2 regions of the Streptomyces sp. SAI-170 genome follow, and region 1 is predicted to be linked to the other one. Evidence: riboswitches for the same ligand, from Rfam matches in the RefSeq annotation. Region 1 holds a riboswitch; the other holds the start of a gene.
What was found. A riboswitch is a leader RNA that binds a small molecule or an ion and turns the genes downstream of it on or off. The one in region 1 is predicted to bind glycine.
Positions count from the first base shown of each region.

Region 2: linked by a shared signal. The riboswitch ahead of gcvP (aminomethyl-transferring glycine dehydrogenase) and the one ahead of gcvT (glycine cleavage system aminomethyltransferase GcvT) in region 1 are both predicted to bind glycine.

Region 1 is NZ_JBMGQD010000001.1:2,685,635-2,701,009, forward strand. It holds gene RKD23_RS11790 (thioesterase family protein) at 1-191, opposite strand, end outside; gene RKD23_RS11795 (trimeric intracellular cation channel family protein) at 232-906, opposite strand; gene RKD23_RS11800 (ABC transporter ATP-binding protein) at 970-2,115, opposite strand; gene RKD23_RS11805 (ABC transporter ATP-binding protein) at 2,112-3,206, opposite strand; gene RKD23_RS11810 (ABC transporter permease) at 3,203-4,201, opposite strand; gene RKD23_RS11815 (ABC transporter substrate-binding protein) at 4,311-6,107, opposite strand; gene RKD23_RS11820 (ABC transporter permease) at 6,178-7,185, opposite strand; gene RKD23_RS11825 (enhanced serine sensitivity protein SseB C-terminal domain-containing protein) at 7,511-8,311, opposite strand; gene RKD23_RS11830 (enhanced serine sensitivity protein SseB) at 8,453-9,214, opposite strand; gene RKD23_RS11835 (AAA family ATPase) at 9,283-9,951, opposite strand; glycine riboswitch at 10,124-10,217, shown strand; glycine riboswitch at 10,218-10,346, shown strand; gene gcvT (glycine cleavage system aminomethyltransferase GcvT) at 10,386-11,504, shown strand; gene gcvH (glycine cleavage system protein GcvH) at 11,613-11,990, shown strand; gene glyA (serine hydroxymethyltransferase) at 11,999-13,261, shown strand; gene RKD23_RS11855 (L-serine ammonia-lyase) at 13,323-14,690, shown strand; gene RKD23_RS11860 (MOSC domain-containing protein) at 14,716-15,258, shown strand; gene RKD23_RS11865 (NADPH-dependent F420 reductase) at 15,260-15,375, opposite strand, start outside.
Region 2 is NZ_JBMGQD010000001.1:7,082,129-7,097,503, reverse strand. It holds gene RKD23_RS31915 (hypothetical protein) at 397-990, shown strand; gene RKD23_RS31910 (DUF5999 family protein) at 1,431-1,637, shown strand; gene RKD23_RS31905 (TOBE domain-containing protein) at 1,849-2,250, shown strand; gene modA (molybdate ABC transporter substrate-binding protein) at 2,413-3,213, shown strand; gene RKD23_RS31895 (ABC transporter permease) at 3,558-4,328, shown strand; gene RKD23_RS31890 (ABC transporter ATP-binding protein) at 4,425-5,501, shown strand; gene gcvP (aminomethyl-transferring glycine dehydrogenase) at 5,588-8,473, opposite strand; glycine riboswitch at 8,649-8,744, opposite strand; gene RKD23_RS31880 (PRC-barrel domain-containing protein) at 8,859-9,260, shown strand; gene RKD23_RS31875 (DNA polymerase IV) at 9,641-11,074, opposite strand; gene RKD23_RS31870 (MerR family transcriptional regulator) at 11,144-11,785, opposite strand; gene RKD23_RS31865 (bifunctional nuclease family protein) at 12,092-12,565, opposite strand; gene RKD23_RS31860 (MerR family transcriptional regulator) at 12,642-13,379, opposite strand; gene RKD23_RS31855 (FHA domain-containing protein) at 13,400-14,362, opposite strand; gene RKD23_RS31850 (DUF881 domain-containing protein) at 14,424-15,257, opposite strand; gene RKD23_RS31845 (small basic family protein) at 15,263-15,375, opposite strand, start outside.

The DNA.
Region 1 (15,375 bases):
GGGTGCGGGTGCGGCAGGGCGTCGGCGAGGGCGCGGCCCAGTACCGCCAGCAGGTAGCCGCCGTTCACGGCGCTGATGATGGTCCAGCCCGCGGAGAGGTCGATGTCGTAGACGCCATCGGAGCGGCGGGTGAGCGCGGTGTCTCGGTCGAACTCGCTGTCGCCGATGATCGCCTGGGATGCCTGAGCCATGGCGGTACCGTACAACAGGAAACTACTAAGCGGTAGCTTTTTAGATCTGCCGGCTCTCGTCCGCCTCCCTCGCCGTCGACCTCCGGTTCCAGGCCCGCGGCGCCCGCCAGTGGTAGTGCATGGCCAGCAGCCGCAGCACGAAGGACGTGACGACGGCGAGACCCGAGGTGAAGGTCGTCAGCGCGTCGAAGCGGATGCAGAGGACCACCATGCCCGCGCCGACCATCGCCGGCACCGCGTACAGGTCGCGGTCCCAGCGCAGCAGGGAGGGCACCTCGTTCGCGAGGACGTCCCGGAGCACACCGCCGCCGACCGCTGTGGCGAGGCCGAGCGCCGCGGACGCCGTCAGGTTCAGGCCGTACTCGTACGCCTTCGTCGTGCCCGCGACGGCGAACAGGCCGAGGCCCGCCGCGTCGAAGACGTTCACGCCGAACTGGATGCGCTCGACCTCCGGGTGCAGGAAGAAGACCAGGAGCGCGGCCAGCAGCGGCGTCAGGAAGTAGCCGAGGTCCGTGAACGCCGCCGGGGGCACGGCGCCGATGATCAGGTCCCGGAAGAGCCCGCCGCCGAGCGCGGTGACCTCGGCGAGGACGGCGATGCCGAAGACGTCGAAGTTCTTGCGCACGGCCAGCAGGGCGCCGGAGATGGCGAAGACGAAGATGCCGACCAGATCGAGCGTGTGCTGGACGGACGGGCTGAAGAGTTGCTCAAGCACCCCTAATTCTTACCTATGAGCGAGCCCCCGCCTTACATTGCAAGGCGGGGGCTCGTTCAGGGGTCACTTCTCTTTGGCGACCTCGACCTCGACCTCGGCGTCGGCCTCGGGGACGTCCTCGGCCGCGGCCTCGGCCGACTTCAGCAGCTTGGTGTCCTGCGGCTGCTGGTCCTCGAAGTTCTCCGGGTGGTGGCAGGCGACCTGCTGGCCGGGGCGCAGCTCGATCAGCGGCGGCTCGGTCGTCTTGCAGATCTCCGTGGCCTTCCAGCACCGGGTGTGGAAGCGGCAGCCGCTCGGCGGCGAGATCGGCGAGGGCACGTCGCCCTTGAGCAGGATCCGGTCGCTCTTGGCGGCCTTGCGCCTCGGGTCGGGGATCGGCACCGCCGACATCAGCGCCTTGGTGTACGGGTGCATCGGCGTCTTGTAGAGCAGGTCGCGGTCGGCCAGCTCCACGATCTTGCCGAGGTACATCACCGCGATCCGGTCCGAGACGTGCCGGACGACCGAGAGGTCGTGCGCGATGATCACGTACGTCAGGCCCAGTTCCTGCTGGAGGTCGTCCAGCAGGTTCACGACCTGCGCCTGGATCGACACGTCCAGGGCGGAGACCGGCTCGTCGGCCACGACGAGCTTCGGGTTCAGCGCGAGCGCGCGGGCGATGCCGATGCGCTGGCGCTGGCCGCCGGAGAACTCGTGCGGGTAGCGGTTGTAGTGCTCGGGGTTGAGCCCGACCACCGACAGCAGCCGCTGCACCTCCTTCTTGATGCCGCCCTCGGGCTCGACGCCCTGGAGCTTGAAGGGGGCGCCGACGATCGTGCCGATGGTGTGGCGCGGGTTCAGCGAGGAGTACGGGTCCTGGAAGATCATCTGCACGTCGCGGCGCAGCGGGCGCATGCCCGCCACCCCGAGGTGCGTGATGTCCTTGCCCTCGAACTCGACGGTGCCGCCGGTCGGTTCGAGGAGCCGGGTGATCAGCCGGCCCATCGTGGACTTGCCGCAGCCGGACTCGCCGACGACGCCCAGGGTCTCGCCGGAGCGGACCTCGAAGTCGATGCCGTCGACCGCGTGCACCGCGCCGACCTGCCGCTTGAGCAGGCCCTTCTTGATCGGGAAGTGCTTCTGCAGGCCGGTGACCTTCAGCAGCACCTCCCGCTCGGCACGGGGGCTCTCGCTCTTGGCGGCGGTCGTCACCGCTTTCTCGTCACTCACAGCTTCGGCGCAATCTCTTCGGTCCAGATACGCTCCCGCTGCTCCTGCGTCATGTGGCAGGCGGCCCAGTGCTTGCTGCCGACCTCGGTCAGCTCGGGGCGGACCGTGCGGGTGACGTTGTCCTTCGGCAGATCCGCGTACGGGCAGCGCGGGTTGAAGGCGCAGCCGGACGGGACGTTGATGAGGGAGGGCGGGGAGCCCTTGACCGGGATCAGCCGCTCCTGCTGGTCGCGGTCCAGGCGCGGCATCGAGCCGAGCAGGCCCCAGGTGTAGGGGTGCCGGGGCTCGTAGAACACCTTTTCCGCGGGCCCGCGTTCGACGCATCGGCCGCCGTACATCACCAGCAGGTCGTCGGCGAGCTCGGCGACGACGCCCAGGTCGTGGGTGATGATGATGACCGCCGAGCCGAACTCCGTCTGCAGATCGCGGATCAGGTCCAGGATCTGCGCCTGGACGGTGACGTCCAGGGCGGTGGTCGGCTCGTCCGCGATGAGCAGCTCGGGGTTGTTGACCAGCGACATCGCGATCATCGCGCGCTGGCGCATACCGCCGGAGAACTCGTGCGGGTAGTTGTCGACGCGCTTGTCGGGCTGCGGGATGCCCACCCGGTCGAGCATCTCGACCGCACGGCGCTTGGCGGTCTTCTTGTCGACGTCGTGGTGGATCCGGTACGCCTCCACGATCTGCTGACCGATCGTGTAGTACGGGTGCAGCGCGGACAGCGGATCCTGGAAGATCATCGCCATCTCGCGGCCGCGCATCTTGCGGACCTTGTCGGGGTCGGCCGACAGCAGCTCGGTGCCGTTCAGCCAGATCTCGCCGGAGATCTGCGCCTTGCGCTTGCCGTACTGGCCGGCGGTGTGCAGGCCCATGATGCCGAGGCTGGTCACCGACTTGCCGGAGCCCGACTCACCGACGATGCCGAGGGTCTTGCCCTTCTCCAGCTGGAAGCTGAGCCCGTCGACGGACTTGACCAGGCCGTCGTCGGTCGGGAAGTGCACCTTCAGGTCCCGCACTTCGAGGAAGGCGGAGGGGGCGTTGCCGGTGGTGGGCTCGCCGACGGCGGCACCGGTCTTGCTGAGTTCGGTCATGTGAGCCTCACTCGGGGGTCGATCACGGCGTACATAACGTCCACCACGAGGTTGGCGAGGAGCACTGCGAGGGAGGTGATCAGGGTGACGCCCAGGATGATGGGCAGGTCCTGGGTGCGGATGCCGTTGAGCACCGCCTGGCCCAGGCCGGGCAGGCTGAACGCGGTCTCGGTGAGGATCGCGCCGCCGATGAGGGCGCCGAGGTCCATGCCGAGCATGGTCAGGATCGGGGTCATCGTCGAGCGCATGGCGTGCTTGGAGATGACGACCTTCTCGGTGAGGCCCTTGGCGCGCGCGGTGCGGATGTAGTCCTCGCCGAGGATCTCCATCATGGTGGCGCGCGTGATCCGGGCGTACATCGCGGCGTAGAGGAAGGCCAGCGTGACCCAGGGCAGCAGCATGCTCTGGAACCAGCCGCCGAAGCTGTCCTCCAGCGGTACGAACTCACCGTCGACCCAGCCGAGGCCGTAGTCGAAGATCGCCAGCGAGAGCATCGCGGTGAAGTAGATCGGCAGCGAGACACCGCCGAGGGCGACGACCATCGCGCCGCGGTCCCACAGGCTGCCCCGCTTGAGCGCGGAGAGCACACCCGCCGAGACACCGAGCAGCAGCCACAGCACGGCCGCGCCGAGCGCCAGGCCCAGGGTCACCGGGAGGCGGTCGGTGAGCACCGGCCAGATGGCCTGCTCGCTGCGGAAGGAGTAGCCGAAGCAGGGTGCGGCGCACTCGGTGACGTCCCCGCCGCCCGAGTAGGTGCGGCCGACGAAGATGCCCTTGAAGAACTCCCAGACTTGGGCGTAGATCGGGTCGGCCAGACCCAGCTTCGCCCGTACGGCCTCGACGGCCGCAGGGTCGGCCTGCTTGCCCACGAAGCTCGAGGCGATGTCGACGCCCGCCCACTTCGGGACGAGGAAGAAGATGCCGAAGACCACCATGACGATGACCACGAGCATCACTGCGGCGGCGAACAACCGCCTGATGAGGTAAGTGAGCACAGCTCTCGGCCCGCGGCGGGACCGCGGACCACCGGAGGTCTTCCGGTGGTCCGCGGCTCACGCCTCGCCGGCCTTCACCTGCCTTTCGTGCGTTCGGCGGGTGTGCCGGTTACTTCGCGGACTTCAGGCCGAGGTTGACGAAGTCGTACATGCCGCTGTAGCCGTCCGTGGTGTAGACGTTCGCCAGCCGGCTGCCGCGCCAGTTGATGAACTTCTCGAAGACGAAGGGCAGGTAGTAGCCGCCTTCCATGACCTTGTGGTTGATCTGCGTGGAGATCTTGGCCTTCTCGGCGTCGTCGAGCGTGTTGACGTAGTCGTCGAACAGGCCGTCGATCGCCTTGTCCTTGATGAGGGCGTAGTTGTTGTTGCCCGACTCGAGGATGTACTTGCTGTGCCACAGCGGCAGACCGAAGCCCTGGACGGACGGGAAGTCCGGACCCCAGCCCATGATGATGATGCCGAAGCCCTTCTTCTTCACGTTCGAGGGGCTGCCGATGATGCCGGAGGTCTGCGAGCCGTCGTACTGCTCGATGTCGGCGGTGACGCCGATCTTCTTCAGCGACGCCTGGAGGGACTCGGCGGTGGCCACCTCGACCGGCTTGTTGTTGCGCACGGCGATGGTGGTCTTGAAGCCGTTCGGCTTGCCGCAGGCCTTGAGCAGCTTCTTGGCCTCGGCCACGTTGCCGCTCTTGTTCTTGCTGGCCAGCTCGAACGGGTCGTAGGACTGGCCCTCGGAGCCCGGGATCGACGGCGGCAGCATGTTGGTGCCGATGTCACCGCCGGCGATCGGGCCGCCACGGGCGTTCTGCAGCGACACGTGGTCGGCGCCCAGGATCACGGCCTTGCGGCAGTTCTCGTTGTCGAACGGCTTCACGCTCTGCGGGAAGACCGCGTAGCGGATGTAGCCGGAGACCGGGTTGTCCAGGTTCTCCTTGTGCTGCTTCAGGGCGGTGGTGCGGCCCTGCGGGGACATGCCGGTCTGGTTGATGTCCAGGTCGTAGTCGCCCGCGATCAGGCGCTGGTCCATGTCGTTGGCGTTGGAGAAGATGTTCAGCGTGATCGCGTCCGGGTACGCCTTGCGGACCGGGTCCGAGGACTGCTTCCAGTTCTCGTTGCGGACCAGCTTCAGCGACTTGCCCGGGTCGTACGACTCGAACTTGTACGGGCCGGAGGAGAACGGCTTCAAGCCGTACTTGGACTTGGTGTCCTTGTCCTGGCGGACCGGGGAGGCGGAGATCAGCGCCAGCATCTCCTCGAAGTCCGAGTTGGCCTTCGGGAGCTTGAAGACGATGGTCTTGTCGTCCGGCGTCTCGATCGCCTTCAGGCCGAGCTTGTCCGCGGACTTGTCCTTGTACGGGCCCTGGTACGTACCCGTGGGGTCGAGGACCTCCTTCAGGTACGTCGGGCCGCCGGCCAGGACGTCCTGGGCCCAGACGCGCTCGATGCCGTACTTGATGTCCTTGGACGTGATCGGCTTGCCGTCCTCCCAGGTGACGTCGTCACGCAGGGTGTACGTGTAGGTCTTGCCGTCGTCCGTGACCTTCGCGAGGCCCGTGGCGAGGTCCGGGGTGAGCTCGGCGCCCGCCTTGCCCGGCTCGGTCTTGTTCGTGACGAGCTGGCGGCTGTAGTAGCGCGCGAAGTTCCACATGAAGCCGTAGTAACCGCGGGTGGTGTCCCACGAGTCGGCGTCCTGGGCTCCGGCGAACTTCAGCGTGCCGCCCTTCTTGGCCAGCGAGGCCTGGGCGACCTTGTTGTTGGCGGCGTCGAAGCCGGCAGCGCCGGTCTTGGAGCCGTTGTCGCCGTCGCCGTCGCCGCCGCCGCACGCCGCCGTGGTCAGCAGCGCGGCGACCACCGCGGCAGCGGCCATGGCCTGCTTGCGCCGCCCTGAGGTGCGTTGGGTAGTCACGATCTCGGACCCTCCGGTTGTGATGAGAGATCCCGTGTGGTGTGCCACGGGTCGCTTGAGGTACGGCAGTTCAGCGGGAGCCCTTCGGGTCGAGCGCGTCACGCACGCCGTCGCCGAAGAGGTTGAAGGCAAGAACCGTGATGAAGATCGCTACACCCGGGACGACCATGTACATGGGGTCCGACTCGTAGTAGTCGATCGCGTTCGACAGCATCTGACCCCACGAGGCCGTGGGCGGCTTGACGCCGACGCCCAGGAAGCTGAGTGCCGCTTCGGTGAGGATGTTGGTGGGGATCATCATCGTCGTGTACACGACGATCGGGGCGACCAGGTTGGGCAGCAGCTCCTTGAACAGGATGTAGAAGCGCCCGGCGCCCAGCGATCGGGCGGCCTCGACGTACTCCCGCTCACGCAGGGAGAGGGTCTGGCCGCGCACCACGCGTCCGATGTAGGGCCACCCGAAGAAGCCGATGACGAGGATCATCACGAACAGGCGGACGTTCGTGCCCTCCAGGCCCAGCATCTCGCTCGGCATGACGGAGACCAGCGCGATGATGAAGAGCAGCTGCGGGAAGGCCAGCAGACCGTCCATCACCCGGCTGATCAGGGAGTCGACCCAGCCGCCGAAGAAGCCCGCGAGGATACCGAGGACGGTGCCGATGACGACCGCGACGACCGCCGACAGGAAGCCGACGAGCAGCGAGATCCGGGCCCCGTAGACGATGCGCGCGAAGATGTCGCGGCCGCTGACCGGCTCGACGCCCAGCAGATGATCGCCGCTCATGCCGCCCAGGGACCCCTTGGGCGTGCCGAACAGCGGGTCGATGAGGTCCTCGTGGTGGGACTCGGGGTCCTGGCCGACGAGGTTGCTGATCACAGGGGCGAGCACGGCGACCAGGATGAGCAGCAGCACCAGGGCGCCACCCGCCAGAGCGAGCTTGTCGCGCTTGAGGCGCTCCCAGGCGATCCGGCCCAGGGAGCGGCCCTGTACGGCCTTCGCGCCACCGCTGACTGCCGCGGCTTCCTCGGCCGCGCTCGGGGCCGCTTCCGCGGTCGGCTCGTGCAATGGTGCCGTCATCTGGCAGGGACCCCTCTCAACCGGCGGTAGCCGGCCCGCACTTGCCGCTGTAGCGGCGTTGTCAGTCCGTCGTACTGGGGCGAACACCCGGGCGAACACCCCTGGTGCGGGAGTCTTCAACGCTTTGGCGATCTGTTGCCAGACTTGGCGGTGAATGGATGCGTAAACGTGATGCTGTCCTGGGGAATCCGTTATCCGGACAGCAGGTAACGACGGCCGGACGAGGAGAACTTGGGGCGTGTGGGACAGACGTGTCGATACCGACCGCATCTACGCGCGCAGAAGGCCCTCTCGCGATCCGGGTGGCCTGAAGGGTGAGACGGCTCTAGTACGCGCCGCGCACCGGCGGATAACCGTAGCCCGGGGCGGGTGCCGGCGCGGCCACGGCGCCGTGCGCCTCACGGTCGTAGAAGGGGCGGGCATGGGTCCGCATCCACATCGCGACGGGGCAGTACTCGTCGGACATCGCCACCGTCGACACGGGCAGTCCGTCCGGTACGGCGCCGATGGACTGGTGCATCATCGCGCGTACGGAGTCCACGGCCGGCGGCGAGGTGTCGTACACGTCCAGACCGATGGCGAGGTACGGCTCCCCGAGCGCGGGCTGCACCCAGGCGCGGCGCAGGGTGCGTACGGCGGGGGTGCGGTGGGCGTTCTGCGCGAGCAGGGCGTAGAACTGCGGGATCTCGATGCCGGGTTCGGCCAGCCGCAGCGGGCCGGCCGGCTGACGGTCCAGGCCCGTCGCGATCCGGCGCAGGTCGAGCCACGGGATGCCCACGCCGCCGTTGGAGGCGTGCGGGTTGAGCCAGAGGCCGTAGTGGTCGGGGTAGAGCGTGCGGGCGACGTCGATGCCCTCGACCACTTCGTAACTGCGGTTCCAGCCGCTGGCCGCGAGTTCCTGCGCGGACGTGACGCAGGGGGCGTACGCGTGGCCCCCGACCTCCATCGTGCCGTACTGGGCGTCCGGCGAGCCGGCCTGGCCGTGCCACAGCAGCATCCAGATCTGGCCGGAGGTGGGTGTCGCGAGGGCACGCAGGAGCGCCTCGTAGGCGTCGTAACGCCCCGGGGTGACCTGGCGCAGCGTGTGCTCGACCGTGCCGGTCGCGGCGGTGCCGCTCGCGCTCACTGTGTTACGCCCCTTCTTTCTTCGACTGGGTAATGAAACCAGGTTATGTCGTCCGGGGGGAGGATCGGAGGGGGCTCGGGGGCGATCCGGTCCCGTACTTCCGGAAGAAGGGTGCGCTACTTCCGGAAGAAGGGGCGGCCCCTACTTCTGGAAGAACGGGCGGACCTTGTGCTTCATCCAGTCCCCCACCGGGTCCTGGGCCACGTCCAGCAGCACCAGGTTCACCGGCCAGCGCACCGGGGTCCTGCCGAGGGCGCGGCCCAGGGCCTCCGCCGGGATCGTGCGCAGGTCGCCCTCCCACTGGGAGAGTTCGACGCCGACGAAGAGGACCGGGTCGGCGGTCTCGATCGCGGCGAGACAGCGGCGGGCGGTGAGGACGATGCCGGTGGCGTCGAACTCGGCGGAAGCCGCGGAGAGGAAGTCGACCGGGTCGTCCTGCCAGTCGGGCTCGAAGAGGCGGACCCGGCCGCCGCTCGCGGGCCCGTCCAGCGGAGTGCGCCCGGCCCGGCAGAGCTCGGCGACGGCCTCGGGCGGCAGCGGGACGCCGACCACGCCGCCCGGGTTCAGCGCGATGCCCGCCTGCGGGGGCAGACCGCGCGCGAACTCCACGGCGGGCGCGATGGCGTACGACATCGTCGGCCCGGCGCCCTGACGGAACTGCTCCTCGGAGCTGAAGACGGGCACGAAGGCCTGGCCGTCGATCTCCAGCGTGGGCAGGTCGAGGGGGCCGCTGTCGGGGCCGCCGCCGTTGGGCAGGGGCACCCACACGAAGCTGCGGCCCAGGACCTCGACTATGCGGGGGCCGGCCGACGGCACGCCCAGGGAGGCGGAGAGCACCTCCTCGAGTTCATTGCCGGGCCAACCGCCGTGCGGATGGGGGTGCGCCTGCGCCGGGAAGTCCATGTGCCGCCTACCGCCTGCCGAGAACCTGCTGAGGCTGAAAAGGCTAACCCGTGCGGGTGGCCGCCTTCTCAGCCCGTGAAGCCGATGCGCCGCAGCGTGTCCGCCGCGTCCCGGTCGAGCAGCACCGCCGAGCCGCAGCCTCGGGGCAGGCCGCCGCGCTCCGCCCGGCGCAGCAGCCGGGAGGCGGCGTGGCGGTGCCGGCGGAAGGCGTAGCGGGAGACCCCGCGGCCGCGCTCGCGCTGCCCGGCCAGGGCCTGCTCGGGCGTGACGTCCAGGAGCAGCAGGTGCAGGGTGCCGCCCCGGCGGCGGGCCTCCCGGGCCAGCCAGCCGCGCACCCAGGCCTGCGTGCCGCAGTCGTGCACGACGACGCCCTCGCCGGTGCGCAGGGCACGGCGCAGCCCGGCGTAGTGCGCGAGCCGGACCAGGGGCCGGTAGACGGCGTACGGCAGGAGGCGGGGCGTGGCCGCGTCGAAGCGGTCGCGGGTGTCCTGGGAGTCGATGCGTATGCCCGGCACCGCGCGCCGCATGAGGGTGGACTTGCCGCTGCCGGGCAGGCCGGTGATCACGACGAGGTCGTGGGGGCCGAAGAGCAGGGCGTGCGGACTGTGGCCACCGCGGTCGCGCAGGTCGCGGACGACAGGGGCGGAGGGGACCTCGCGGGCCGGGGCCGCGGCCGACGCGGGCAGCGCGAGGGCGGGGGTCGTGGTGGCGTACGACGTGGTCCTGTTCACCGTGATCGTCCTCCCCTGGGGCGGGTCGTAGGACCCTTGCCCATCGTGTGTAAAGAGACGGTAATGCGGTGCGGCCGGTGATTTCGTGTGCGTACTGCCACAGGCCGGTCACAGATGCGGCCTGCCGTGCCGGGCGGATGCGTGCAATGATGGCCCCGCCAACTGCATACCGGCCGTTTGAATCCGCGCGGGAGAGTCCCCAGCCTCGCTGGGGCGCCGAAGGAGCAAGTCCCTCCCTTGAATCTCTCAGGCCCCGTTACCGCGCGGGCGAGGCACATCTGAAAAGCGGACCGCTGATCTGCAGTGGTCCCACCCAAGGTGCAAGCCATGTCCCTTCCTGTACACCCGTTGTACGGGCGGTCATGGCGAACCTCTCAGGTTCCGATGACAGATGGGGAGGAATGACCTCGCCTGTCGTGTACTTGGGAGACGACCGACCGATGAGCAGTACCGAACTCCGCCGTACCGCGCTCGATGCGCTGCATCGTTCGCTCGGCGCGACGATGACCGACTTCGCCGGCTGGGACATGCCGCTGCGCTACGCCTCCGAGCGCGACGAGCACAACGCCGTGCGCACCAGGGCCGGGCTCTTCGACCTCTCGCACATGGGCGAGATCACCGTCACCGGCGCACAGGCCGCGGACTTCCTGAACTTCGCGCTCGTCGGCAACATCGCCGCCGTCGGCGTGGGCCGCGCCCGCTACACCATGATCTGCCAGGCCGACGGCGGCATCCTGGACGACCTGATCGTCTACCGCCTGGCCGAGACCGAGTACATGGTCGTCGCGAACGCCTCCAACGCCCAGGTGGTGCTGGACGCGCTGACCGAGCGCGCCGCCGGTTTCGACGCCGAGGTCCGCGACGACCGTGACGCGTACGCGCTGATCGCGGTCCAGGGTCCCGAGTCCCCGGGCATCCTGAAGTCGCTGACGGACGCCGACCTGGACAATCTGAAGTACTACGCCGGTCTGCCCGGCACGGTCGCGGGTGTCCCGGCGCTGATCGCGCGCACCGGCTACACCGGCGAGGACGGCTTCGAGCTGTTCGTGAAGCCGGAGCACGCCGTGGAGCTGTGGCAGGCGCTGACGAAGGCGGGCGAGGGCGTCGGCCTGATCCCGTGCGGTCTGTCCTGCCGGGACACGCTGCGCCTGGAGGCGGGCATGCCGCTGTACGGGCACGAGCTGACGGCGGAGCTGACGCCGTTCGACGCCGGTCTGGGCCGGGTCGTGAAGTTCGACAAGGACGGCGACTTCGTGGGCCGCGAGGCGCTCACCGAGGCCGCCGCGCGGGCCGAGCAGAACCCGCCGCGGGTGCTCGTCGGCCTGGTCGCCGAGGGCCGTCGCGTCCCGCGCGCGGGCTACTCCGTGGTCGCGGGCGGCGAGGTGATCGGCGAGGTCACCTCCGGCGCCCCCTCCCCCACCCTGGGCGAGCCGATCGCCATGGCCTACGTCGACGCCGCGCACTCCGCGCCCGGCACCGAGGGCGTGGGCGTGGACATCCGGGGCACGCACGAGCCGTACACGGTCGTCGCGCTGCCCTTCTACAAGCGCCAGAAGTAGTCACTGCGGGCGTTCCGTGCGTGACTCTGCGCACATCGCGCTGCTCACGCACGTTCCCGGCAGTCCCCCCGTCATCAGCACATCCGCGCGTACAGGAGAATTCAGGCCATGAGCAACCCCCAGCAGCTGCGCTACAGCAAGGAGCACGAGTGGCTGTCGGCCGCCGAGGACGGTGTGTCGACGATCGGCATCACCGAGTTCGCGGCCAACGCGCTCGGCGATGTCGTCTACGCCGACCTGCCGGCCGTCGGCACCGAGGTCACCGCGGGTGAGACCTGTGGTGAGCTGGAGTCGACGAAGTCGGTGTCCGAGCTCTACTCCCCGGTGACCGGTGAGGTCGTCGAGATCAACGAGGACGTGGTGAACGACCCGTCGCTGGTGAACTCGGCCCCCTTCGCGGGCGGCTGGCTGTTCAAGGTGCGCGTCTCGGGCGAGCAGGACGACCTGCTCGACGCCGACGCGTACGACGCCCACACCGCCGGCTGAGGAGACACATGTCCGTCCTGAACACGCCCCTGCACGAGCTCGACCCGGAGGTCGCCGCGGCGGTCGACGCCGAGCTGGTCCGGCAGCAGTCCACGCTCGAGATGATCGCCTCGGAGAACTTCGCTCCGCTCGCGGTCATGGAGGCGCAGGGCTCGGTCCTGACGAACAAGTACGCCGAGGGCTACCCGGGCCGCCGCTACTACGGCGGCTGTGAGCACGTCGACGTCACCGAGCAGATCGCGATCGACCGGATCAAGGAGCTGTTCGGCGCCGAGTACGCCAACGTCCAGCCCCACTCCGGTGCCTCCGCGAACCAGGCCGCGCTGTTCGCGCTGGCCCAGCCCGGGGACACGATCCTCGGTCTGGACCTGGCGCACGGCGGTCACCTGACCCACGGCATGCGCCTGAACTTCTCCGGCAAGCAGTTCAACGTGGTCGCCTACCACGTGGACGACGCCGGCCTGGTCGACATGGCCGAGGTGGAGCGGCTCGCCAAGGAGCACCGCCCGAAGGTGATCATCGCCGGCTGGTCGGCGTACCCGCGCGAGCTGGACTTCGCGGAGTTCCGCCGGATCGCCGACGAGGTCGAGGCGTACCTGTGGGTCGACATGGCGCACTTCGCGGGCCTGGTCGCGGCCGGCCTGCACGCCAACCCGGTCGAGCACGCGGACGTGGTGACCTCCACCACGCACAAGACGCTCGGCGGGCCGCGCGGCGGCATCATCCTGGCGAAGAAGGAGTTCGCGAAGAAGCTGAACTCCTCGGTGTTCCCGGGCTTCCAGGGCGGTCCCCTGGAGCACGTGATCGCGGCCAAGGCGGTCTCCTTCAAGGTCGCCGCCTCGGAGGACTTCAAGGAGCGCCAGCGGCGTACCGTGGAGGGTGCGCGCATCCTCGCCGAGCGGCTCACCGCGCCCGACGCCCGTGAGGCCGGGGTGAACGTGCTGTCCGGTGGCACGGACGTGCACCTGATCCTGGTCGACCTGCGCGAGTCGGAGCTCGACGGCCAGCAGGCCGAGGACCGGCTCCACGAGGTCGGCATCACGGTCAACCGCAACGCCGTCCCCAACGACCCGCGTCCGCCGATGGTGACCTCCGGTCTGCGCATCGGTACGCCGGCCCTGGCGACCCGCGGCTTCACGGCCGAGGACTTCGCCGAGGTCGCGGACGTGATCGCACAGGCGCTGAAGCCGTCGTACGACGCGGAGTCCCTCAAGGCCCGCGTCAAGGCCCTGGCGGACAAGCACCCGCTGTACCCCGGCCTGAACAAGTAAGTCCCCGGCGGGGGCACCCGGCGATCCCGGGTGCCCCGCCACCCCATCCTGAGGAGTGACCGTGGCCATCTCGGTCTTCGACCTGTTCTCGATCGGCATCGGCCCGTCCAGCTCCCACACGGTGGGCCCGATGCGCGCGGCGCGCATGTTCGCCCGCCGGCTGCGCAACGAGGGCCTGCTGCCCTCCGTCGCCGCGGTGCGCTGCGAGCTGTACGGCTCGCTGGGCGCGACCGGCCACGGCCACGGCACCCCGAAGGCGGTGCTGCTCGGCCTGGAGGGCGACTCTCCGCGCACGGTCGACGTGGAGTCCGCCGACGAGCGCGTGGAGTCCATCAAGGCGCAGGGCCGCATCCGGCTCCTCGGCGAGCACGAGATCCCCTTCTCCTTCGACGACCACCTGATCCTGCACCGCCGCAAGGCGCTGCCGTACCACGCGAACGGCATGACGATCTGGGCGTACGACGCCCAGGGCGGCGAGCTGCTGTCGAAGACGTACTACTCGGTGGGCGGCGGCTTCGTCGTCGACGAGGACGCGGTCGGCGAGGACCGCATCAAGCTGGACGACACGGTCCTGAAGTACCCCTTCCGCACGGGTGACGAGCTGCTGCGCCTGACGCAGGAGACCGGCCTGTCGATCTCCGCCCTGATGCTGGAGAACGAGCGCGCCTGGCGCACCGAGGAGGAGATCCGCGAGGGTCTGCTCGACATCTGGCGCGTGATGCAGGCCTGTGTGGCGCGCGGCATGTCCCGCGAGGGCATCCTGCCGGGCGGCCTGAAGGTGAAGCGCCGTGCGGCGACGACGGCCCGCAAGCTGCGCTCCGAGGGCGACGCGCAGGCGCTCGCCATGGAGTGGATCACCCTCTACGCGATGGCGGTGAACGAGGAGAACGCGGCCGGCGGCCGGGTGGTCACCGCCCCGACGAACGGCGCCGCGGGCATCATCCCCGCCGTCCTGCACTACTACATCAACTTCGTGCCCGGCGCCGACGAGGACGGCGTGGTCCGCTTCCTGCTCGCCGCGGGCGCGATCGGCATGCTCTTCAAGGAGAACGCCTCCATCTCCGGCGCCGAGGTCGGCTGCCAGGGCGAGGTCGGCTCCGCCTGCTCGATGGCCGCGGGCGCCCTCGCGGAGGTGCTCGGCGGATCGCCGGAGCAGGTCGAGAACGCCGCCGAGATCGGCATGGAGCACAACCTCGGCCTCACCTGCGACCCCGTCGGCGGCCTCGTCCAGATCCCCTGCATCGAGCGCAACGGCATGGCCGCGGTCAAGGCCGTCACCGCCGCCCGCATGGCCATGCGCGGCGACGGCTCGCACAAGGTGTCCCTGGACAAGGTCATCAAGACCATGAAGGAGACCGGCGCCGACATGTCGGTCAAGTACAAGGAGACGGCCCGGGGCGGGCTGGCGGTCAACATCATCGAGTGCTGAGCACGGACATCGGGGGACGCGTTCCATGAACGGCACGGTCGCTGCGGTCAGCAGCAACGGCACCTACTCCTTCACCAAGCCGAACCGGGACAGCATCACGCTGATCGCCGGCCACGGCGTGGAGGGGGACGTGCACGCCGGTACGACGGTGAAGCACCGGTTCCGGATGGCGAAGGACCCCTCCCAGCCGAACCTGCGGCAGGTGCACCTGATCCATGAGGAGCTGTTCGCCGAGGTCGCCGAGGCCGGTTTCGAGGTGGCGGCGGGACAGCTCGGGGAGAACGTCACCACCCGCGGCGTCGACCTGCTCGGCCTGCCGGTCGGGGCCCGGCTGCACCTCGGGGACGAGGCCGTCGTGGAGGTGACCGGGCTGCGCAATCCGTGCGCCCAGATCGACGGCTTCCAGAAGGGCCTGATGAAGCAGGTCGTCGGCCGGGACGCCGACGGGGCCGTGCGCTTCAGGTCCGGGATCATGAGCGTCGTCGTGACGGGTGGCGTGGTGCGGCCCGGTGATCCGGTGAAGGTGGAACTGCCACAGGGGCCGCACCGGCCTCTGGAGATCGTCTGAGTCAGCCGCGGTACTCCGGCTTGCGCTGCGGCGACGCCGCCGCCAGGGCCTTGGTGACGGCCTCCACGCCGGCGCGCAGGCCGTAGACGGGGGTGTCGGGCTCCTGGCGCCAGGAGT
Region 2 (15,375 bases), 4.4 Mb from region 1:
AAGCGGGAACCAGCGGTTTCCGGCGGACGGTGACTCGTGAAAAACGCCGACGAGAATTGGCCTACCGCTCCAGGAGCGAAACCCGAGGTCATCGCCCTGCGACCGTTCCGGAATCGGGAGGATTTCCGCAGTTCCGCGACCGGATTACTCCTTGCCGGACTTCCCGGTAACGGCTAGCCGAAACACCGGGTGAACACCTGTCGTATAAACTCCGCGAACAAGGCAGAGAAGGCTGGCGCCCGCGGTCGCACGGAGTGCCGTCGAGCCGAGACCCGGCGAAACCGCCCGCCCTTTCGTCACCGACCCCGGCCCCCGCCTCTCTGACCTCGTGAGCAGACAGCGCCGTCCGCCCCCGCCCCTGCGCGCCCATGCCTGTCGAACGAGAGGCGACCCACCATGCCGCTGCATGTCCCCCCGGCTCCCGCGCCCGCCCTGCGCACCGTCCTCACGGCCCTCGGTTCCCCCACCGCCGTCCGTGAGGCCCCGACCCCCTCCCTGCGCATCGCCGAGGGACCCGTGACGCCCGAAATGCCGCTGCCCGTGCACGTGCTGGACCGGTTCGCCGCCGGGGGCCCGCCCGCCACCAGGCTGGCCGGGTGGCGCTTCATGATCCGCAACGGCGATCGCGCGCTGGCCGCCGCCGAGACCCGGCTCACGCCGGACGGCTGGGCGTTCGCGCACTTCTTCGAGGGCCCCTACATCGCCTCCACCGAGCGCGCCCTGCGGCAGGCCGAGACACTGACCCAGGCCTACCAGCCACGTCTGCTGTCCATCCCCAGCCTCTACATGCTGACCCTGTGGCTGCACGGCGACCTGGCCGCGGACGGCTCGACCGGCGGACTCCAGCCCGCCGACCTGCTCGTCCCGCTGGCCCCCGCCCCGCCCGGCATCGCCTCGCACCTCCCGCACCGCGTCGCCGAACTGCTCCCGCTGCTCACCCATCGCGTGACACCGGTCGTACCGCCGCCGCTGCTCGGCTCGCCGGCCTGAGGCCGTCTGCGGCATCTCGCCTCCGGCACTCCGCCGCCTGGGGCCGCCTCCGGGGTTCCGCCTCGGGTATTCCGCCTCCGCCCCGCCGTGGTCGTCCCGCGGCGGGGTTCTTCGTGCGCCCGCCGCACGCCTTCTCCTACGAGCACACCTCCGCTCGTACGAGCTGATCATCGCCCTGTTGCCCATGCGGACTAGCCCTTTACGGCCACCGCGAACCACCCGAAAGGGCAGTGCAGTTGAGGTGAACCGTCCGCGCGGGTGACGCGTCCTCAACCTGTGAGAAGCGGTGCTGCGAAATCCCTGCGGATCGACGCCCGTGGGGCAACACTTGGTTCCGGACCGACTTATCACAACGGGGGGCGGCCATGAACGACTCTTCACGCCGCGGGACAGACACCACAGCCATCTCATCCACCACGACCGAGCGAAAGATCCCACCCATGTGCCAGCACCAGCCACCGTGCCCCTCAGCCGACTCCGCCGACCGTGAGTCCGCCCGCCTCTTGGCGGCTCACCCGGAGCAGGGATGGAGCCTGCTCTGCAACGGCGTCGTCGTCTTCGAGGACACCGGTGAGCTCCTGCCGGACGGCCAGATCATCGCCCCGCACCGCCCGCTGGACACCAGCAGGGTCGTGACGGCCGCCTGAGCAGTCCAGGGCGCCGGCCACGACGGGAGGCGCCCGCGCAACGCCCGACAGGCGTCGGCCATGGCTGGAGGCGCCCACGCGCGACAACAGGCGTCGCCACGAACAGGAGACGCCACGCACCGACAGGGGCCGGCCCGCGGCGCACCGCCGCGCACCGGCCCCGACGTATGCGCGCGGCCCGTCACCGGCGACACGCCATATCGTGACGGTCATGCAGTCCTACACCATCGGCCAGGCCGCCCGTCTGCTCGGCGTCAGCCCCGACACCGCACGCCGCTGGGCCGACGCCGGGCGCGTGGCCACCCACCGCGACGACACCGGCCGCCGGCTCATCGACGGGCGTGACCTCGCCGCGTTCTCCGTGGAGCTGGCCAGAGCGTCCACCACCCCGGACGACGACGAGCCCCCGTACACCTCGGTCCGCAACGCCTTCCCCGGCATCGTCACGGCCATCAAGCTCGGCGACGTCGCCGCCCAGGTGGAGATCCAGGCGGGCCCGCACCGACTCGTCTCGCTGCTGACCCGCGAGGCCGTGGAGGAGCTGGGACTGGAGGTCGGCATGGAGGCCACGGCCCGGGTGAAGTCGACAAACGTACACATCGACCGTACGTAGATCCTCCGCGGCAACCGCATGTGCGGATCAACATGACTGCTTACGCTCGCTCATGCGATGCTCCAGCAGACCTGAGGCCAGCATCTGCGTCACTATGATCGGCGTATCGGCAGGGCCGCTCCGGCATGCCCTGCGCGAACGGCCGATGCCCGGGAGGGACCTGTGACGACTCGATCCGTACGCACACGCCGCGCCATCGTGGGAGGGATCGCGCTGCTGGCCCTTTCGGCCTGCGGTGCGTCCTCGGACTCCCCCGGATCCCAGGCGGCCGGCTCCTCCGGCAAGGTGTCCGGCACGGTCACGGTCTTCGCGGCCGCCTCGCTGAAGGAGAGCTTCACGAAACTGGGCGCGGAATTCGAGCGGCAGCACCCGGGCGCGCACGTCACCTTCAGCTTCGGGGGCAGCGACTCGCTCGCCGCGAGCATCACGGGAGGCGCGCCCGCCGACGTCTTCGCCGCGGCCAGCCCCAAGACGATGACCCTCGTGACGGACGCGGGCGCCGCGGCGGGCACCCCCACCACCTTCGTCCGCAACGAGCTGGCGATCGCCACGCTGCCCGGCAACCCGGACGACATCTCCTCCCTCAAGGACCTCACCGCCCCCGGCCTGAAGGTCGTCCTCTGCGACAAGGACGTCCCCTGCGGCTCCGCCGCCCAGAAGGCCCTGGACGCCGCCGGCCTCCGGCTCACCCCCGTCTCCTACGAGCAGGACGTCAAGGGCGCCCTGATGAAGGTCGAGCTGGACGAGGCCGACGCGGCGGTCGTGTACAAGACGGACGTGAAGGCGGCGGGCGACAAGGTCCAGGGCGTGGAGTTCCCGGAGTCCGCCGACGCGATCAACGACTACCCGATCGCCCTCCTCAAGAACGCCCACCACACGGAAACGGCCCAGGCCTTCATCGACCTCGTGAAGTCCCCCAAGGGCCAGAAGATCCTCACGGACGCGGGATTTCTGAAGCCATGAGCAGCACTACGCCCTGGAAGGACGACCCCACCGCCGACCCACCGCAAGCCGGCCTCGGCCCCTCCTGGGAGAACACCGGCGGCGCCGAGCCGCGCGAGGGCAACGCGGGAGGATCTCTTCGCGGCAATAGGGGCGGCGGCACAGCAGGCGCAGGCAGCACAGATGGCGGCGCCGTCGGCACAGGCGGCACCGGCGGCACAGGCGGCACAGGCGGCACCAGCAACCCTCACCCGGCGCCCTCCGACCCCGGCCTCCCCGACGGCAGGAGCAAGGCGCACCCCGCCCCCTCCGCCCCTCGGCGCCCCCGCACCCTCAAACCCCGCCCCCGCACCCGCACAACCCCGATCCCCCTCCCCCTCCTCATCCCGGCACTCTTCGGCCTGGCCTTCCTGCTCCTCCCCCTCCTCGCCCTGCTCATCCGGACGCCCTGGAGCACGCTGCCCGAGCAGCTGACCAGCCCGGAGGTGTGGCAGGCGCTGCGGCTGTCGCTGGTCTGCGCGACGGCGGCGACGGCCCTGAGCCTCGTCCTCGGTGTGCCCCTCGCCTGGCTGCTGGCCCGCACCGACTTCCCGGGCCGCCGCCTGCTCCGCGCCCTGGTGACCCTGCCCCTCGTGCTGCCCCCGGTCGTCGGTGGTGTGGCCCTGCTGCTGGCCCTCGGCCGCAACGGCGTGGTCGGGCAGTGGCTGGACGCCTGGTTCGGCATCACGCTCCCCTTCACCACGACGGGCGTGGTGATCGCGGAGACCTTCGTGGCGCTGCCGTTCCTGGTCATCAGCGTCGAGGGCACCCTGCGTGCCGCGGACCCCCGCTACGAGGAGGCCGCCACCACCCTCGGCGCCTCCCGTTTCACGGCGTTCCGCCGCGTCACCCTGCCCCTCATCGCCCCGGGCATCGGAGCGGGCTCGGTCCTCGCCTGGGCCCGGGCGCTGGGCGAGTTCGGCGCGACGATCACCTTCGCCGGCAACTTCCCCGGCCGCACCCAGACCATGCCCCTCGCCGTCTACCTGGCCCTCCAGAACGACCCGGCCGCGGCCATCGCCCTGAGCCTGGTCCTCCTGACGGTCTCGATCGCCGTACTGGCGGGCCTGCGGGACCGCTGGATGAGAGCACCGTAGAACCGGACAGCCCGAGGCAACCGCGGGCAGCCGCGTGAACGCCCCCACACAGCGAAACCAGGCCCTTTAAACCACAGCCCCAGGGACGACGACACCATGACCACCCCACGGACCCCGCCTCCGCCCCCGCCCCAGCCCGGCCTGGACGCCCGCCTGATCGTCGACCACGCCCCCTTCCACCTGGACGTCTCCCTCGCCGCGGCCCCAGGCGACGTCCTCGCCCTCCTCGGTCCCAACGGGGCGGGAAAGACCACCGCCCTGCGTACCCTCGCCGGCCTCACGCCCCTCACCGCGGGCCACCTCCACCTCGACGGCACCCCCCTTGAGCAGACCCCGCCCGAGGCGCGCCCGGTCGGGGTCGTCTTCCAGGACTACCTGCTCTTCCCCCACCTCACCGCCCTGGACAACGTCGCCTTCGGCCCCCGCTGCCAGGGCATCCCCAAGGCGGAGGCCCGCGCCCAGGCCGCAGAGTGGCTGGCCCGCATGGGCCTGGCCGACCACGTCGCCAGCAAGCCCCGCCACCTCTCCGGCGGCCAGGCCCAGCGCGTGGCCCTCGCCCGCGCCCTGGCCGTACGCCCCCGCCTGCTGCTCCTGGACGAGCCCCTCGCCGCACTGGACGCCCGCACCCGCCTGGAGGTGCGCGCCCAACTCCGCCGCCACCTCGCCGACTTCGAAGCGGTGGCCGTACTCGTCACCCACGACCCGCTGGACGCGATGGTGCTCGCAGACCGCCTGGTCGTGATCGAGGAGGGCCGTATCGTCCAGGAGGGCACCCCGTCCGAGATCGCGCGCCGCCCCCGCACGGACTACATCGCCCAGCTCGTCGGCCTGAACCTCTACCGCGGCGAGGCCGACGGCCACACCGTCCGCCTGGACGCCGGCCCGACCGTGACGACCACCGAGCACCTCACCGGCCCCGCCTTCGTGGCCTTCCCACCCAGCGCCGTCACCCTCTTCGGCGACCACCCCACCGGCTCCAGCGCCCGCAACCTGTGGCAGTGCGAGGTGGCCGGCCTGGAGACCCACGGCGACCAGATCCGCGTGGCCCTCACCGGCGACCTCCCCCTCGCCGCGGACCTCACCACCGTCGCCGCCGCCGAACTCGACCTGCACCTCGGCACAAAGGTCTGGGCCACGGTCAAGGCGACCCAGACGCACGCCTACCCGGCGTAAGGCAGAGAGCAGGCAGCAGAAAGGCGAGAGGCCCCGCCCCCGCAGAGCAGGGGCAGGGCCTCAGGCCTTACTCGGACCTCAGGACCTCAGTCCTCGTACGCGTCCAGCGGCGGGCAGGAGCACACCAGGTTCCGGTCACCGTACGCCTGGTCGATGCGCCGCACCGGCGGCCAGTACTTGTCGGCCACGGACACCCCGGCCGGGAACACGGCCTCCTCGCGCGAGTAGGCGTGCTTCCACTCCCCACCGAGCGCACCCGCGGTGTGCGGGGCGTTGTGCAGCGGGTTGTCCTCGGCCGGCCACTCGCCCGCGCCGACCTTCTCGATCTCGGCGCGGATGGCGATCATCGCGTCGCAGAAACGGTCCAGCTCGGCCAGGTCCTCGGACTCGGTCGGCTCGATCATCAGCGTGCCGGCCACCGGGAAGGACATCGTCGGCGCGTGGAAGCCGTAGTCGATGAGCCGCTTGGCGACGTCGTCCACGGACACACCGGTCGCCTTGGTGATCGGCCGCAGGTCGATGATGCACTCGTGCGCGACCAGCCCGCCCGGGCCGGTGTACAGCACCGGGTAGTGCGGCTCCAGGCGCTTGGCGACGTAGTTGGCGGACAGCACCGCCACCTGCGTGGCCCGCTTCAGCCCCTCACCGCCCATGAGACGGACGTACGCCCACGAGATCGGCAGGATGCCCGCGGAGCCCCACGGCGCCGCCGAGATCGGCCCGACACCGGTCTCGGGGCCGGCCGACGGCTGCAGCGGGTGGTTCGGCAGGTACGGCGCGAGGTGCTCGCGGACCGCGACGGGGCCGACACCCGGGCCGCCGCCACCGTGCGGGATGCAGAAGGTCTTGTGCAGGTTGAGGTGCGAGACGTCGCCGCCGAAGTGCCCCGGCTTGGCCAGGCCCACCAGCGCGTTCAGGTTGGCACCGTCGACGTACACCTGACCGCCGGCCTCGTGCACCTGCGCGCAGATGTCGGCGACGTGCTCCTCGAACACACCGTGCGTCGACGGGTACGTGATCATCAGCACCGCCAGCTCGTCACGGTGCTTCTCGATCTTCGCCCGCAGGTCCTCGACATCGATCTCGCCGTCCTCGGCGGTCTTCACGACGACGACCTTCATGCCCGCCATCACGGCGCTCGCGGCGTTCGTGCCGTGCGCGGAGGACGGGATCAGGCAGACGGTCCGCTGCTCGTCGCCGTTGGCGCGGTGGTATCCCCGTACGGCGAGCAGACCGGCCAGCTCACCCTGCGAGCCGGCGTTCGGCTGGAGGCTGACCTTGTCGTAGCCGGTGACCTCGGCGAGACGGTCCTCCAGCTCGTGGATGAGCGTGAGGTAGCCCTCGGCCTGCTCCTCGGGCGCGAAGGGGTGCAGCTGGCCGAACTCGGGCCAGGTGACCGGCTCCATCTCGGTGGTCGCGTTGAGCTTCATGGTGCAGGAGCCCAGCGGGATCATGCCGCGGTCGAGGGCGTAGTCACGGTCGGCGAGCTTGCGCAGGTAGCGCAGCATCGCGGTCTCGGAGCGGTGCTGGTGGAAGACCGGGTGGGTGAGGTAGTCGTCGGTGCGCAGCAGCGCCTCGGGCAGCGCCTCACCGGCGGCCGCGTCCAGCGCCTCGACGTCGCCCTCGACACCGAAGGCGGCCCAGACGGCCTGGAGCTGGTCCCGCGTGGTGGTCTCGTCGCAGGACATCGACACCTGGTCGGCGTCGACGAGGTGCAGGTTGACACCGTTCACACGCGCCGCGGCGACGACCTCGGCCGCACGGCCCTCGACGCGTGCACTGACCGTGTCGAAGAAAGAGCTGTGAACGACGTCAACACCGCCGGCCTTCAGCCCCTGCGCCAGGATCGCGGCGTAGCGGTGGGTCCGCCCGGCGATGCTCTTCAGCCCCTCGGGGCCGTGGTAGACGGCGTACATCCCGGCCATCACCGCGAGCAGCACCTGCGCGGTACAGATGTTGCTGGTGGCCTTCTCCCGGCGGATGTGCTGCTCACGCGTCTGGAGAGCCAGGCGGTACGCCTTGTTCCCGTCCGCGTCCACGGACACGCCCACGAGCCGGCCCGGCAGGCTGCGCGCGAACTTCTCGCGCACGGCCATGTAACCGGCGTGCGGCCCGCCGAAGCCCATCGGCACACCGAACCGCTGCGTCGTACCGACCGCGATGTCCGCGCCCAGCTCACCCGGCGACTTCAGCAGCGTCAGCGCCAGCAGATCGGCGGCCACGGTGACGAGCGCGCCGAGCTCGTGCGCCTGGTCGATGACCGGCTTGATGTCGCGTACGGCACCGGAGGCGCCCGGGTACTGGATCAGCACGCCGTTGATCTCACGCGCGGCGATCTCGGCCGGGATGCCCTCGCTCAGATCGGCGACGACGACCTCGACACCGGTCGGCTCGGCGCGGGTCTCGATCACGGCGATGGTCTGCGGCAGCGCGTCCGCGTCGATCAGGAAGAGGCCCTTCTTGTTCTTCCCCATCCGCAGCGACAGCGCCATGGCCTCCGCGGCCGCGGTGCCCTCGTCGAGCAGCGAGGCGCCGGAGGTCGGCAGCCCCGTCAGCTCGGCGACCATCGTCTGGAAATTCAGCAGGGCTTCCAGACGTCCCTGGGAGATCTCCGGCTGGTAAGGCGTGTACGCCGTGTACCAGGCCGGGTTCTCCATGACGTTGCGCAGGATGACCGGCGGGGTGAAAGTGCCGTAGTAGCCGAGCCCGATCATGGAGCCGAGGACCTGGTTGCGGTCGGCCAGCGAGCGCAGCTCGGCCAGCACCTCGGCCTCGGAGCGGGCGCCCGGCAGGTCCAGGGCGTCGGCGTTCTTGATCACGTCCGGCACCGCGGCGGCGGTGAGCTCGTCGAGCGAGCCGTAGCCGACCTGCGCGAGCATCTTGGCCCGCGCCTCCTGGTCGGGCCCGATGTGACGCTGCTCGAAGGGGATGCCCTGTTCGAGCTCGGAGAGCGGAATGCGCTGGGCGGTCATTGCGGAGGCCTCCTGGTCTGACGCGACCTTCGAGGGGCACCACGGCGCGGGTACCCCGACGGCCTCCCCCTCTGTCATCTCAACCTGAGAGCTTCACCGGCCGCCCGAGGGCGCCCGGCTTTCACCGTCGGTGAGAGCGGAAGCCGTCGACATCCGCCCTGCTTTCCAGAGTGACCTCGTCCGTGCGGTACGTGGGCCTGAGAGATTCCGGGGAGGATTTGCTCCTTCGGCGCCTCCGGTGACGATCGGAGGACTCTCCCGCACGGGGTCAGCAGCCGTCTGCAAGCCTACCAGCGAGCCCACCGCACGAGCCTTCGAGTGGCCGCGCACCCAAATGTGCTCTTTCGTAGTGCTTACGGATGATTTGCGACCAAGTGGAGGGCTCGTGCAGACCGACATCGATCCGCGCAACCTGATCGGCCGCAAGGCGTTCGACCGCAACGGCACCAAGATCGGCACGATCGACGAGGTGTACCTCGACGACGCGACCGGCGTGCCGGAATGGGCGGCCATACGCACCGGCCTGTTCTCCAGAGACGCCTTCGTCCCCCTGGAGCCCAGCGAGCTGATCGAGGGCACACTCCACGTCCCCTTCGACCGAGCCCTCATCAAGGACGCCCCCGACTTCGGCGTCGGCCGCCACCTCTCCCCCGAACAGGAACTCCAGCTCTACCACCACTACGGCCTCAACGTGGCCCCATCACCTCCGCCCCCCGACCGGGACTTCGGCAACGTCGCAGGCCAGGACCCCCACAACGACCACGATCCGCACACGCATCCCCAGTGACCTCCGCGCAGCCGGAGCCCCGCCCGGGCGCCGCCTAGGGGTAGTCCCCGCTGATGCAGCACGGGCCGACGGCAGGCACGAGCACGCGGAGAGCCCGGGCCAAGCGGAGACCCCGGGCCAAGCGGAGAGCCCGGGCCGAGAAGGGTGCCCACGCACTCACCATCGCTGAGCGCCACAGGCGGGCACGCACCACGCCCGGCCGCCGGCCGCCCGGCACGGACGACCGGGCACGCACCCGGCCGCCGGCCGCCGACCGCCTGGCACGGACGATTACGCGGACCGCCCGCCGCCACCGGGCAGCACAGCCGGCCCCACCCAGCGAAGGCCGACGGCCCGCGCCCCACAGCCCCAGCCCAACGCCCACGCCCAGGGCACGGCACCTACACCGCCGAAGCCCCACGAACCCCAAGCACCTCAGACACCTCAGACACCTCCGCAGCCCCCGCCACGCCCTCCACACGCTCCCCCTCTTCCACCCCCTCCCCTCCCTGGACCAACGGCAACGGCTCGGCCCGCTCAAGCGCGGGATCGTCGATCCGGAACGTCCGCACACGCCCCGGCTCCGACCAGGGCGTCTCGAACCGCACGGTGATCCGCCCGAGCCCGCTGCCCTGCACCCACCCGTGCCCGTACTCGGTGTGCCGCACGTCATGCCCGGGAGCCCACCGCCGCTCCTCGGGCTCCGCCGGCTCCCGCGCCGCCTCCTCGGCCGTCTCCTCCTCGTCGTCCGTCTCCGCCTCCCCGGCGGCCTGCGCGAACAGGTCCTCCTGCGTGAAGTCGGCCAGCCCGCTCACCCCGACGCCGAGCAGCCGCACCCCACCCGTGGTGTCGACGGAGTCCAGCAGCCGCAGCGCGGCCTCCCGCACGACCGCGGGGTCGTCCGTGGGCCCCCGCAGCGTCTCCGAACGCGTCAGGGTCGAGAAGTCGTACCGGCGCACCTTCAGTACGATCGTCCGCCCCGACAGCCCGGCCCCCCGCAGCCTGCGCACACACCGGTCGGCCAGTCGCTGCACCTCCAGGCCGATGCGCACCCGCTCATGGATGTCCACGTCGTAGGTGTCCTCGACGGAGACCGACTTAGCCTCCCGCTCGGCCACCACCGGCCGCTCGTCACGCGCGAGTGCCATGGCGTGGAGGGCGTGCCCGTGGGCCTTCCCGAGCAGCCGCACCAGCTCGTCCTCGCCCGCCTCGGCGAGCTCCTCGACGGTGTGGATGCCCGCCCGTCTCAGGTGGTCCCCGGTCGCCGGCCCCACCCCCGGCAGGGTCCGCACCGACATGGGCCCGAGCAGCGCCCGCTCGGTCCCGGGCGGGATCAGGACCAGGCCGTCCGGCTTGGCCTGCTCCGAGGCGATCTTCGCCAGCATCTTGGACGCGGCCAGCCCCACCGAGCCGGTGAGCCCTGTGACGGCCCGTATGTCCGCCCGCAGTCTCTCCCCGGCCAGCCGCGCGGACTCCCCGTCCCAGGCCGCCCCACCGGCCTCCAGGTCCACGAACGCCTCGTCCAGGCTCAGCGGCTCCACCAACGGCGACAGCGCCCGCAGCAGCCCCATCACCTGCTCGCTGATCGCCCGGTACAGCCCTCCCCGCGGAACCAGATACGCCGCGTTCGGCGCGAGCCGCCGCGCCTGCGCCATCGGCATCGCCGAGTGCACCCCGAACACCCGGGCCTCGTAGGAGCAGGTCGCCACCACCCCACGCGGCCCGAGACCGCCCACCACGACGGCCTTCCCGCGCAGGCTCGGCTTGGACGCCTGCTCCACCGAGGCGAAGAAGGCATCCATGTCGAGATGCAGGATCGTGGGCGCGGTTCTCACATCTCCGATGCTGCACCACGCCACTGACAATGGCCCCGCCCACACCCCGGGCGGAACCGACGGCAGGCGCTACACGGCCTTGTTGCGCCGCCTGGCCAGCTCGTCCGTCGGGTTGTGCCCGACCAGCGTCTCCCCGGTGTCGATCCGCTCCCCGTGCAGCTGCGACAACGCACTCTCCACGTCCCGCCACACCACACCGACGGCGATACCGAAGACGCCCTGACCGCCCTGCAGCAGGGCATGCACCTCGTCGGGCGAGGTGCACTCGTAGACGGTGGCACCGTCGCTCATCAGCGTCATGCGCTCCAGGTCACGGAACCCGCGCTCCCGCAGATGCTGCACGGCGCTGCGGATGTTCTGCAGCGACACCCCGGTGTCCAGGAACCGCTTGACGATCTTCAGGACGACGACGTCCCGAAAGCTGTACAGACGCTGGGTCCCGGACCCGTACGCGGGCCGCACACTCGGCTCCACGAGGCCCGTGCGCGCCCAGTAGTCCAGTTGCCGGTACGTGATACCTGCGGCTGCGCAGGCCGTCGGCCCGCGGTAGCCGATCTCCTCGGTCGCCATGGACGCCCCTCCGTCGCTGGGCACGACCGTAGGCCGCTTCGGAGCGTGATCGGACGCGCCGCCATGAAGCGGGTACGGACCGCTCTCCCCCGGACTGCGTCCGGTGGCACCCCCAGCCGTACCGTCGCCGCTGCTTCTCACGCCGACCTCCGTCCTTGACCTGCCCTCTCGACGGTAGGCAGTCACCAAGGGTGCGTCAACGATCGCCACACTCGGCACGCCGAGTGATAATCACCCTAGGAGTGGTTTCCCGTATCCCGTCGCGGGGAAAGGCTAGCCGAATGCGCTCCCGGGAGGCCGCAGGACGCTCTCAATCGCCGCTGGCATGTGCCGAGTCGTCCGCGCCGATACGCCACTCCCGAAGGGGCCCTCGACGCCGTCACAGCGGCGACGACACATCGTACGGCCGGCCCGGCGGAACCTCCGCCCAGCCGGCCGCACCGCGTCTCACTGGTTGCTGGAGCCGAAGTCCTCGGGCGAGATCTGGTCGAGGAACTCGCGGAACTTCTCCACCTCGTCCTCCTGCTCGTCCGGAATCGCGATGCCCGCGTCGTCGAGCACCCCGTCACTGCCGTAGATCGGCGTGCCGGTGCGCAGGGCCAGCGCTATGGCATCGGACGGGCGGGCGCTCACCTCGACGCCGCTGGCGAAGACCAGCTCGGCGTAGAAGACGCCTTCACGCAGGTCCGTGATGCGTACTTCGGTGAGCTCCTGGCCGACGGCCTCCAGCACGTCCTTGAACAGGTCGTGGGTCAGCGGCCGCGCGGGGGCCATGCCCTGCTGGGCGAAAGCGATCGCGGTCGCCTCCCCCGGCCCGATCCAGATGGGGAGGTAGCGGTCGCCTCCCACTTCACGCAGGAGCACGATCGGTTGGTTGGAGGGCATTTCGACCCGGACACCTACGACATCGAGCTCGTTCACACAGCAACCCTAGGCCGTGCCCGGGACCTTTGGGTAGTCGGGGCCCGGGAGCGGGACCCGATCGGGCCGCCGCCGCTCAGGGCAGGCGGACCCCGAGCGCGGTCTGCAACAGCGCCGCGTGCAGCTTCGTCGTGAGCCCCGCCAGCTCCTTGGTACGGGCCTCCGCATGGGTCCGGGTCTGCGGGTTGCGGTGCCGTCTGAGCGGGGCCACCACCTGGTCCACCAGACCGGCCTCACGGTCGGCCGCGGCCTTCACCATCCGCAGATGCCGCGGCTCGATACCGAACCGGCCCAGCTCGGTGACCAACGCGGCCACGGTCACCGCCTCGGCGTCGTACACCCCGTCCGACAGCGGCGTGACCAGGCCGTACGACTCCCACTCGGCCAGTTCGGCCTCGTCGATGTCGGCCGCCGCGAGCAGCTCCGCGCGCCCGATCCGGGCCACCGTCGGTCCCTCGGTGGCCTCCGGCAGCGCCTCGCCGTCCCGCTGCCGGCCGAGCGCCGGAAGCCGTACGTCCTCGCCGCGCTCGACGGCGTCCAGGTACTCGCGGATCACCTTCAGCGGCAGATAGTGGTCCCGCTGCATCCGCAGCACCTGGCCGAGGCGCTCGACGTCGCTCGCACTGAACTTGCGGTACCCCGAGGGGGTCCGCTGCGGCTCGATGAGCCCTTCCGACTCCAGGAAACGGATCTTGGAGATCGTCACTTCGGGGAACTCGTCGCGCAGCACGTTCAGCACCGTGCCGATGCTCATCAGACCACTGTCCGCGGCGGCGGTGCCGCTCCCGGCACCGCCGCTCGGTGTATGAAGCATGGACCTTCCCTGGGGGTGGGTCAGATGCTCTGCCGGCTCGCGTAGAAAACGAGTCGGTACTTTCCGATCTGCACCTCGTCACCGTTGGACAGAGCGACCTGGTCGATCCGCTCACGGTTGACGTACGTGCCGTTGAGGCTGCCCACGTCGGCGACGGTGAACGAACCGTCCGGCTGGCGCCGGAACTCCACATGGCGGCGCGAGACCGTCACGTCGTCCAGGAAGATGTCGCTCTGCGGGTGGCGGCCCGCCGTGGTCAGCTCGCCGTCCAGCAGGAAGCGGCTGCCCGAGTTCGGACCGCGCCGCACGACAAGCAGGGCCGAACCCAGCGGCAGCGCGTCGACAGCGGCCTGCGCCTCGGGAGAGAGCGCCGGGAGCTGCGTCTGACCGGTCACCTCGGCGTCGTAGGCCTCAAGACCCGAGATCGAGATCGTGGAGGTCGTCTCGGACGCCCGCTCGGGGACGGCACCCGCCCGCAGCGGAGCGCCGCAGTTGGAGCAGAACCGGCTGTTCTCCGCGTTGCGGTGACCGCACCTCGTACACACCAGGGCCGACATGGACGGCTCCTCCTGCCGCGGCTGCCCCGCCGGGGCGTTGGACGCGTACGGGCCGGGGGCGTACCCTCCGCCCGCACCTGAGGTCGACGGTTGCCCGAAACCTATGCCTGGGGCCTGGGCAGGGTCGACCGACGGCGCGCCCTGACCACCGGGGATGTCACCGCCCGGCCCAGCGACCTGGTCGCGGAACAGCGGGCGCTGACCCTCGGCGTCGGGCTGTGCGCGATGACGAGCGGTGGCGCTGCTGTCGCTGCCCTCTCGCGCGCTCTTGCCGAACAACTTCGCAAACAACTTCACGGGCGATTCCCCTTGACCGAAACAGACCCGCCCGTGGGGCAGGACGAACCCTGACTGCACACTCCGGAAGACCCGGACATCCTCACAACGTCCGTATCCACCAGACAGTTTCCACCACGCACCACCCAATCGGTGCGCCGACCCCCCGCAACCTCATGCCCTCGACGGACGGCCCCCATGCACCCCCGGTTCACTGGGAGGACGACCGAGCGTAGTCAGGCCGCTTCGCTGCTCGCAAGGCGTCCACAACGATCTTGTCCGACCGCTCGACAGTAACGGTGGCCTGCTCCTTCTCCAGCGTCTGCACCACGCCTCCCGGGATGTTGAGTGCCGGTTCGAGATCCTGAGGCTTGCCGATGACCTTGAAACGATAGGGCGCGTTGATCTTGTTCCCGTCGACGCTCACACGATCGTCGGAATCCGTCAGATAGGTCCCGGCCACCACCCGCACGCCGTTCACCTGGATCGCCTCCGCGCCGGCGGCGCGCAGCTCCTGGATGGCGTCGAGCAGCATGTCCGCCTCGACCGTGCCCTTGCTGTCGTCGATGGTCATCGTGATCCCGGGACCCTGCGCGGCCACCGTGCCCGCCAGGATGCCGAGTTGCCTCTCCTTCTCGACCGTCTGCCTACGGGCCTCCTCCGCCTGGTCGGAGCTGTTCTCCAGCTCGTCCCGCTGCTGCTCGAGACCCTGCTTCTCGTCCTCAAGACGCTGAGTACGGTCATCCAGTTCATCGAGGATGCGCACAAGATCTTCCTGGCGTGCCCCGCGCAGGGCCGTGTCGTCGTCGCTGTTGGACGCGACCTGGACCGCGAGACCGAAGCCCAGACCGAACAACAGCACGGCGACGATGAGTTGGGCCCGGCTGACACGCGGCGGCCACAACCCCTTCACCAGCCGCCCGCGGCCCGTGAGCCCGGGCTCCGCGTCCCGCGCGGGCGGCCCGACCGCGGGCGCCGTCGCGGGCACCTCCTCGGGCAGCTCCTTGCGCAGCCGGTTCTCGGGCGACTCGTCCTGGTTGCTCATCGGCCTCACGCCCGGAAGACGTGCCGGCGGATCGCGGCGGCGTTGGAGAAGATACGGATGCCGAGCACGACCACGACGCCCGTGGACAGCTGCGCCCCCACGCCCAGCTTGTCGCCGA